One region of the Robertmurraya sp. FSL W8-0741 genome, then DNA from elsewhere that is predicted to be linked to it. Evidence: predicted binding sites of a transcription regulator. Region 1 holds the regulator's gene; each other region holds the start of a gene.

Region 1 (3,283 bases):
CCACGTAGCATCGCGCGGCGAGCATCTTCACTGAATTTAATCTCTTTTGCCATTTGAAAAAAACCTCCTTAAATAATGTTTATATTAAAACAGCCATAATTTTAAAATCTTATTCGCCGACAACAGCTAAGATGTCATTTTCACGTAAAATTAAATACTCTTGACCTTGATACTTCACTTCTGTACCAGAGTATTTTGAGAAGATAATGCGATCACCTACTGAAACTTCAAGAGCTACACGCTCACCGTTGTCTAGTACACGACCAGTACCAACAGCTACAATTTTTCCTTCTTGAGGCTTTTCTTTAGCTGAATCTGGTAAAACGATACCGCTTGCAGTTTTTTCTTCCGTTTCAACAAGCTCAATAACAATGCGATCACCTAATGGCTTTAACAAGTGAAACAACCTCCTCAATTAATATTATGTAATATTTATTAGCACTCGCACACTTTGAGTGCTAACACAATTAATATATTAATGAATTCTCTTTTTTTTTGCAAGTATCATGCACGATTTTTTTAAAAAATTAACACAAATTTTTACATGAATTTTCAGATCGTACTACGCTTCATTTCCTGCCGGTTCTTTCTTGTGTATAACCTTTCAAAGTATGTACTACTTTTGAAAAAATATCCATCGACAAATATTTTAAGGCAACTATTTGTACGTTTAGCAATTTTATTAGTAGAATGGTTTTAGTGCATCATTAGTTAGGTTTAAAAGGGGAATCATAATTTGAAAAAAGAATATTGGTACATTTTAATCATTTACATTACGATGCAACTTTCAACTTTTGTTGGGGTGCCGGCTTTAACATTTGGCGGCGTGCTAATTGGATATAGTATTGAGGAGATGGCTGTTTACGCTGTCGTTATTTGGATTGTCTTCAGCTTTTCCGTAGCCTTGCTCGCGACTTTATTCCTTTTGCGTAAAGAAATGAAGCAACCAAGCTTGGATCGAGAGACTGCTTCTGTTTCAGCCTCAATCTTTTGGGCGATCGCTGGTGTATTTCTCGCGTTATTTGCTCAAGGGTTAGCTGCCAATATTGAAAGTTGGTTAGGAATAGATATGGGCTCTGAAAATACACAGCAAATCCTCTCTTTGATTGAATCCTTTCCAGTTGTTGTCATTGTCAGTTCTGTTATTGGACCCATTCTGGAAGAAATCGTTTTTCGTAAAATTATTTTCGGCTCACTTTATAAGCGGCTGAACTTTTTTCTCTCAGCCATAATAAGCTCCATTATTTTTGCCTTAGCCCATGCAGAAATCGAACATTTATTGCTTTACTCAGCAATGGGCTTCACCTTTGCTTTTCTTTATATTAAAACAAAACGAATTATTGTTCCAATCATTGCTCATGTTGCCATGAACACCTTTGTTGTTCTCGTGCAATCTGTTTTTAAAGAAGATATTGAACGAATGCTACGAGAAGCAGAATCTATTCAGAGCTTCATTGGAGGTCTTTTTCTATGATACGAACACCTTTGTTCTCAGGTATCCTTTATATTGTTCTTGGACTTTTATTTACCTATTTTGCCGTCCAGGATGTTCAGCGTAATGGCGAATGGGGAATTTTCACCTATTTATTCGTCATTTTAGCTACCTTTGATTTCGGAAGTGGGATTCGAATGGTTCTCTTTCACTTCAAAGTAAAAGCCATTCAAAAAGATAAAAAATAAACAGCATAAAAAAAGGCATGAACTTAGTTATACCGAGTCCATGCCTTTTGTCATAAAATTATTCCTCTTCCTCATCTACTCCATAATGCTTAAGGAAATACACCAATGATTGAAGCTCCACAGCCAGATCAATATGGTGAACTCTTGTTGTCGCCGGTACGGTTAGTCTTGCCGGTGTAAAATTAAGGATTCCTTTAACATTAGCTGCTACGAGTCGGTCTGTAATCGTCTGGGCAAATGGAGCTGGTACCGTTAAAATTGCTACTGTAATGCCCATTTCTGTAATTATTTTTTCAAGCTCGTCCATATGATGAATAGGAACATCCCCGATCGATGTACCGATCTTCGCCTCTTCAACATCAAAGCCAACAGCAATTTTTGTATTATTATTTTTCAAGAAATTATAATGAAGCAGCGCAGTACCTAGATTTCCGACACCAATCAACGCAACTTTTGTTAACTCATCTTGATCAAGGGTCTTACGAAAAAAGGTTAGCAAATAATTAACATTATAACCATAGCCTTTTTTTCCTAAGGCACCGAAATAGGAGAAATCTCTCCGGATTGTTGCTGAATCTACCTTCACCGCTTCACTTAGCTCAGCAGAGGAAACCCTCTGTTTTCCTGAAGAATGTAAATTCTTTAAAAAGCGATAATATAACGGTAGTCTCTTTGCCGTTGCTTGAGGTATTTTCACTGTATCGTTACTCATTTTATTTCCCCCACCCCTATATAGTCCTTTTTTAACGAGTTAAACCTTATCTTACTTCTTCTTCCCTTTTAAAATCGCCGTTTTTCCCACCAGTTTTTTCCACTAAATACGTTTGACCAATAACCATGCCCTTGTCAACAGCCTTACACATATCATACACTGTCAGAGCGCAAATCGAAGCCGCTGTTAACGCTTCCATTTCTACTCCCGTATTTCCTTTTGTCTTAACAGATGCAGTAATTTTTAACTCATAATTCTCATCTTTTATTACCCACTTGAATGAAATATTCACTCCTGTCAAGGGAAGCGGATGACACATTGGTATAATATCCGCTGTTTTCTTACAAGCCATAATTCCTGCTACTTGAGCAACTGCAAGTACATCCCCTTTTTTATTTTGCTGCTGGGTAATTTGCTCGTAAATTTGTTTATTTACTGTAATACTAGAGTTAGCAATTGCCGTTCTTACGGTTTCCTTCTTATTGCTAACATCGACCATTTTTGCTCTGCCTTCTTCATTAAAATGGGTAAACTCTGCCATTATCAAACACCTCACTTCAAATGATACACTATTTTGTGATCTTTGTGAAAACATTGTTATTATCTTCACAATAAATTTTTCCTTTCACGAGGAAAAAAAGTGTCTCGTAATAAAGAAGAGTGTCAGGAAAAATCTTCTTTAATTGCTGTTCTTAATGTTCTACGTTACACTATTCCTAGACATACTGAGGTGAAACGAATGATACTATTACAAGTCAATCAACTATCAAAATCATATGGGGCTGACCCCATTTTAACGAATATAAAACTTGAGGTACAAACAAAGGATCGGATTGCACTCGTTGGACGAAATGGTGCTGGAAAATCAACACTCCTGAAAATTATCGCTGG
Region 2 (3,283 bases), 2.2 Mb from region 1:
ATGCCCTAAATTTTCTGTCCCAGCTTTAAATTTCACATGCTCGTTGACAAATTGTTGATCAAATTTTTGGTTGACGATTAAGTAATTGGCAATGGCATTTGCAATTGCTAAATCGGATTGTGGGCGAAATTCCATCACAACGTCTGCCGTTTCTGATGTTCTCGAACGTCTTGTCGTAATATCATAATGCTTTACATCTGGATTGCTTAATTTATGCGCTGTCAAGCGGGAGTACAAGACCGGGTGCATTTCAGCCATATTCGCGCCCCATGTGACAAAAACATCTGCTTCATCAAGATCCCGATACGACCCCATCGGTTCATCGGATTGGAAAGTCGTCATAAATCCAGTAACAGCACTTGCCATGCATAATCTCGCATTAGGGTCGATATTATTGCTTAATAAACCAGCTTTCCAAAGCTTTACAGAAGCATATCCTTCCATAATCGTTTGCTGTCCAGAACCCCAAAATGCAATTGACTTTGGATCCTTATCATAATTTTCTTTTAATTTACTTGCCACAAGATCTAAAGCCTCTTCCCACGTTGCTTCCCGGAACCCTTCCATCGTCCCTTTCTTTGATTTATCTTCACGAATGAGCGGCTTTGTTAAACGATCCTTGCCAAATAAAATCTTACCTACATAAAATCCCTTAATACAATTCAAGCCCCTGCTTGAACGATTATCTGGATCTCCCTTTGTAGCAACCACTTTACCATCTTTTACACCGACAAGAACCCCACATCCTGTACCACAAAAACGGCAAACGGTCGACTTCCATTCATCTGGCTCAACACTTTCTTGGGCAGTTACCGTTGTGCTATTTGACTTTTTATCCTCCTTCTTACATCCTGCTACAGCCAATGTCATCGAAATGGCTGTCGCTTTTAACAAACTTCTTCTTGTCAATTCCATTCATTCTTTCCTCCCTTTTTTATAGGTAGTTAATTTCTATTTTCAACCTACGTTTTTTTGAAATTAACTAGAGAGATTCTATTTTTTGGCTTTGCTAAACAAAATATCAACGCCGACATATAACAAAGCCTATTTTTAAGTGAACTGCTCCCTTAATTAGATAAGGACATTTTCACCAAAAACCTTATTAAAATAATCCGCTATCTTCACGGGGCTTTACTTTAATTGCTATTGGATTATCGATGACACAACGCTGCTCGCAAATTCCACAGCCAACACATTTTTCTTTATCAATCACGGGTGCAAAAATGGCATGGAGATTATCATCTGGCTTAATATGTATATCTAGCTTAATGGCCTCATCTATTAATGGACACTCTCGATAACAAACTTCACAACGCATTCCCTGGTAAGCAATGCAGCTCTCGGTATCAATAACTGCAACACCGATATCAACATCGTAAACCGTTGAAATTCCTCTTAAAGCATCAGTTGGACACGCGTTCACACATGGAAAATCTTCACAAAGCATACATGGACTTTCTCTGGCAATAAAATACGGAGTTCCCATCCCGAGACCGTGCTTTTCTGTACCCATTTTAATCGAGTCATACGGACAAGCCTGATTGCATTTTCCACACCGAATGCATAATGCCATAAATTCATCCTCATCAGCAGCACCTGGTGGTCTGAGTACCTTTTTGCTACCTCCTTTCATTAAATTCAGTAGCTCATAGGCAATCAATCCGCCTATGCCCCATTTTAATAAGCCGATGCCTTTCATTTACTCACATCCTAAATGATCGGAATTTCCCTACCCACATCTTAATCGCCTAAAATCGCATAATTCCGTGATATATTCCACAAAATGCAAATGTTCACAGTTTCATAACATTTCCGTAACGAAATTGATCCATATTTTGGCTGAAATTATTTACTGAAAATGGAATTAATATTCTTACTGTAAAAACATCTCCGCATGATCCACATTGTCATATAAAACAAGATTGTAAGAACAAGAAAAATAGAAGTTCACAATATATCCATAGTATTTTCCTTATTATTTTCTTATCTTTAATATGGGAGGTTACAAAATGAAGAAAATATATATTTTATGCGGTGTAATCGTAGCTCTTGCCATCACGGCTGGGATATCTTTTTTCCTGATTCGTGACAGTATGGCGAAAATACCTGAGAATATTGATTTAATCACGGCGAACAATGAGGTATACAAATTTTCAGAGTCCGAAAAAAAGCTAAAATTAGTAGAATTTATGTATACAAACTGCCCTGATATTTGTCCTACTACAACCCTTAAAATGAATATGTTAAAAAAAGATTTGCAGGATGCTGGTGTATTTGGTGAAAAGGTCCAATTCATGACAATCACGATTGATCCGTACAAAGACACTCCTGAAGTTCTGCAGCAGTATATGTATAATTTTGATGTAGAAGATGATGGCAATTGGATTTTCCTAACAGGAGATCAAAATAATATTAAAAAAGACCTCAAGGAAATTGAAGAATTAGCAAGTACATTTCAATTTCAATATCGGGACCCTGGAGATGGTTTTTTTATTCATTCTACCTTTGTCTACCTTTTAGACGAGAATAATCGTTACATCAAGAAGTATCCAATGGGAGAAGAATTTAATAGAGAAGATATATTTAAAAAAATCATGCAAAAAGTAAAATAAAGCATTAAAAAGGAAGCGGTCATAAACACCGCTTCCTTTTTATCTCATTCATTCAGTTGCTTGGAGCCGTTTGCTGTTGAAGCATAAGTAGCGTCTTTCTTGGTTTTGTAATGCTAGCTTTTATTCCGGACTTTTTTAAACGATCGACAAGGTCTACTAGCTTCTTTTTATCCATGATAAAATCTCCTTTTACGTTCTTAATTATTTCTATTGTAACGAATAAATATGAATAAACTATGAAAAAATTGAAATATTAATTCGTTTTTTTGGAGCTTTTAAAATGGATTCAATGAGCCTTTGGTTTTAACTTTAAAGTTTCCCCTTCATTATTGTGCAATTTTGTTTCGTGATAGTCTCCAGTAACCCAGTTCTTTAATTGATTCTGATACCATTTATGAAATACATGTCCTGATTGTCCAGGTCCAACGAGATGGTAACCAGTCGTCTGCTTATTCATATCGATTACAAATCTCCAAGACCCCCCGTGATTAACAGTACCATCCTCCCTGAACGCTGCTGCCTGAACAGTAACAGCGCTTCCACCAACTGAAATTGTTCCTTTTTGATTAAACAAAAGATTTAATGGCTTAACAGTTGACAATGGATGGGGAAAATAGATTTGATGGTAATCGCCCCACTGCCATTTTTCCATATTCTTTCCTTGCTGTTCC
Region 3 (3,283 bases), 2.2 Mb from region 1:
CATCGTTTGATCAAATTTTTCCATTACTTCTTCATAATTTAAAATTTCTGAAGTAATTGGGGAAGTGGCAGGTCCAACCTGAACTTTCTGCTTCTCATCTTTGTTGCCGTTGATGGCGTATAGCAGAGCTTTTGCTAAATTGGCACGGGCTCCGAAAAATTGCATTTGCTTTCCGATTTCCATGGCAGATACACAACATGCAATACCGTAATCATCGCCGTACTCCGGACGCATAATATCATCGTTTTCATACTGAATCGCACTTGTTTCAATCGAAACCTTTGAACAGAACTTTTTAAAATTCTCAGGAAGCTGAGTGGACCATAATACAGTTAAATTTGGTTCTGGAGCAGGACCAAGGTTTCTTAATGTGTGCAAGAAGCGGAATGAGTTCTTTGTCACAAGCGGGCGGCCATCCATTGCCATGCCCCCGATGGATTCTGTTACCCATGTAGGATCTCCAGAGAATAATTCATTATAATCAGGTGTGCGGGCAAACTTGACAAGACGTAGCTTCATCACAAAATGATCGACTAATTCTTGTGCCTCTTGTTCAGTTAGAACACCATTTTCTAAATCCTTTTCGATATAGATATCTAAGAATGTAGACACTCGTCCTAAGCTCATCGCTGCACCATTTTGCTCTTTTACAGCTGCTAAATATCCGAAATAGAGCCATTGGAAAGCTTCCGTCGCATTTTGAGCAGGTTTAGAAATGTCAAAACCGTAACTTTTCGCAAGTTCTTTTAATTCTTTTAAGGCGCGATATTGCTCTGATAATTCTTCTCTTTGTCTAATCACGTCCTCACTCATAACAGAAGTCATATTATTAAAATCATTTAACTTCTGCTCCATTAGGAAGTCTACCCCATAAAGGGCAACACGGCGATAGTCACCGATAATACGTCCTCGTCCGTATGCATCAGGTAAACCGGTAATAATTCCTACTTTACGAGCAAGTCTCATTTCAGCAGTATAGGCATCGAAAACACCTTGATTATGGGTTTTTCGATAGTCAGTAAAGATTCTTTCTACTTCCTTATCCATTTCATAACCGTATGATTCGCAAGCTTGGCTAGCCATCCTTACGCCGCCGAATGGCTGTAAAGAGCGTTTGAAGGGTTTATCTGTTTGGAAGCCGACGATTTTTTCTAAGTTTTGATTTAAATATCCTGGTCCATGAGAAGTAATGGTAGATACGATTTTCGTATCCATATCAAGCACGCCGCCGTTTTCACGTTCCTGCTTCGTTAAATCCATTACTTGTTCCCATAATTTAGAAGTCGCTTCTGTTGGTCCTTCCAAAAAACTGTCTTCACCTTCATATGGCGTAAAGTTCCTTAAAATAAAGTCACGTACATTCACTTCTTCTTGCCATCTACCTTTTGCAAATCCTTTCCACTGTTCCATCATAAAAAAACACCTCTGTCATTTTTATTTGTAAATATAACAGTTGATACAATTTAACTATATTTAAAGTATAACAGATTTTATGTGAATATCATCACATGCAAATGATATTTTCGTGAATTTATTGTGAACAAAAGGATTTCATCTATGTTGATATTTTGTGCAAACTGAAAAAATACGAATCTGTACTATAACTTTCTAACGGTTTATAGAAGCTGTTATATAAAAAATAGAGTTCATTACTATTATTGTAACGTTAAAAATACAATATAAGTTAATAAAATATGGAGTTTTAATGAAATCAATTGGAGGGAAGAAGAGGAGGCAATGAAGAGTAGAAGAGGGAGAAGAAATACATTTCCCTCCCATCATAATTTCTAATCAACGACAATATTGGCAATCATTGGACCATTGCTACCCATATCTGGATGGGTTAAACAGACTAGACGGTAGACTCCTTCTTCTTTAAGCTGGAGCTCTACTGTTGTTTCCTCTCCTTTTTTGACAACACCTTTAATATCTGTGCCCTCAATAATAAAAGGATGTTCATGGCCGTTTACACCGTATAACCGAAGCAGGACTTTTTCATCTTTGCCAACATAAATGGTTCCTGGGTCCCATCGGTACGCTTCAATTTCCTTCCCATCTTCTGTTTTTGTTTTAAATTCAGTCGTGACGAGATGTATTTCTCTGAGCTGTTCTCCTTGAGCAGTAGTGGTGACTGTTTCCTTCGAGAAGAGCAGCCAGATAGAGCCTGCAGCGATTGCTACAAAAATGAGTACAAATAATAAGATAGAACGTTTTTTCAATACAATGAATTGCATTGGAGATACCCCCTTTATAAGTTGTCCATTACTACTATATGCATGACGGTAGTGAGAACTTGTCTAAAAACTGATTCGTTTATCTTTAAATTTATGAGAACAGTGATCGGAAAGGGGGAATGCATGTAAAAAGACAAAAAAAAGACGTAGACAAACTCGAAAATCTTTGAATTTGTCTACAGCCAGTGAAGACTATTAATTAGTTATCCGTTTGTATTATTTAAGATTTTTTGCTATTTTTTCACATACTTCATCTGCGGTTAGACCGTTAGCTTCGATAACAGGACCTGGGATAATTGTATCGTTCATGCCCATCACATTTGAATCCATTCCTGTTACAACACAACAGTCGCATCCTCTCGCATCAGACTCCTGACTTAGTTGAACAACATCATAACCTTTTTCACGAAGAGCATCTTGAATATTGGTTAGAGAATCTTCCACGCCAATTTTCGCCATCTTCACACCTCCTCCAATTAGTAGAATGGGTTAGAGCGGAAAAAAATATTCACCCGTCCTTCTCTGATGTCAGGTATAAAAATTTGACGAATAAAAAAATGTTGAACATGAGAAGGTAAACAATGGAGGTGTTATGTATATGACAAAACGGAAAGCAGATCCATCAACCGTTGGTTTAAATTCTAGTCAAGTGGAAGGTCAAGGGACAACAAATACTGAACTCGACGGTAAAAGTGTATCTTCAGCACGTAAAAAAACTAAAAAGCGTCATTCATAAAGATAAAAAAACCATCCGTGATGATGACTGCACCACAAAGGTTAGAAATGTAGCTAACAATTAGCGGTGCAGATCATAACGGGTGGTTTTTATTTTTGCTCTATTTCTGAATTATTTCATCAATAATCCCGTATTCCAGTGCTTCTTTGGCGTTCATAAAATAGTCCCTGTCACTGTCTTTGGCAACCTTTTCTATCGGTTGGCCAGTGCGTTCTGAAATGATCTGATTCACATGTTCTTTTAATTTTAAGATTCTTTTAGCGGAAATCTCGATTTCTGTTGCTTGCCCTTGCGCCCCTCCGAGAGGTTGATG

Evidence for each region. Region 1 encodes Rex, which represses fermentation and respiration genes when NADH is low (regulators of the CRP and FNR family bind a similar motif). Its sites were predicted from a motif close to TTGTGAAATATTTCACAA; they were not measured.
Region 2: NST02_RS12525 (4Fe-4S dicluster domain-containing protein) is a predicted target of Rex. The motif match lies at 1,765-1,782, and genes of this name have one in related genera.
Region 3: pflB (formate C-acetyltransferase) is a predicted target of Rex. The motif match lies at 1,493-1,510, and genes of this name have one in related genera.

Annotation. Positions count from the first base shown of each region.
Region 1 covers NZ_JBBOQG010000001.1:4,817,841-4,821,123, forward strand. Annotated here, with positions in the region: gene groL (chaperonin GroEL) at 1-53, opposite strand, end outside; gene groES (co-chaperone GroES) at 110-397, opposite strand; gene NST02_RS23630 (CPBP family intramembrane glutamic endopeptidase) at 737-1,474, shown strand; gene NST02_RS23635 (YdiK family protein) at 1,471-1,680, shown strand; gene NST02_RS23640 (redox-sensing transcriptional repressor Rex) at 1,739-2,392, opposite strand; gene moaC (cyclic pyranopterin monophosphate synthase MoaC) at 2,439-2,933, opposite strand; gene NST02_RS23650 (ABC-F family ATP-binding cassette domain-containing protein) at 3,132-3,283, shown strand, end outside.
Region 2 covers NZ_JBBOQG010000001.1:2,584,739-2,588,021, reverse strand. Annotated here, with positions in the region: gene napA (nitrate reductase catalytic subunit NapA) at 1-915, opposite strand, end outside; gene NST02_RS12525 (4Fe-4S dicluster domain-containing protein) at 1,103-1,699, opposite strand; gene NST02_RS12520 (SCO family protein) at 2,010-2,612, shown strand; gene NST02_RS12515 (hypothetical protein) at 2,665-2,787, opposite strand; gene NST02_RS12510 (penicillin acylase family protein) at 2,899-3,283, opposite strand, start outside.
Region 3 covers NZ_JBBOQG010000001.1:2,573,593-2,576,875, forward strand. Annotated here, with positions in the region: gene pflB (formate C-acetyltransferase) at 1-1,410, opposite strand, end outside; gene NST02_RS12465 (hypothetical protein) at 1,788-2,234, opposite strand; gene NST02_RS12470 (YkuS family protein) at 2,451-2,693, opposite strand; gene NST02_RS12475 (YuzL family protein) at 2,833-2,970, shown strand; gene clpP (ATP-dependent Clp endopeptidase proteolytic subunit ClpP) at 3,071-3,283, opposite strand, start outside.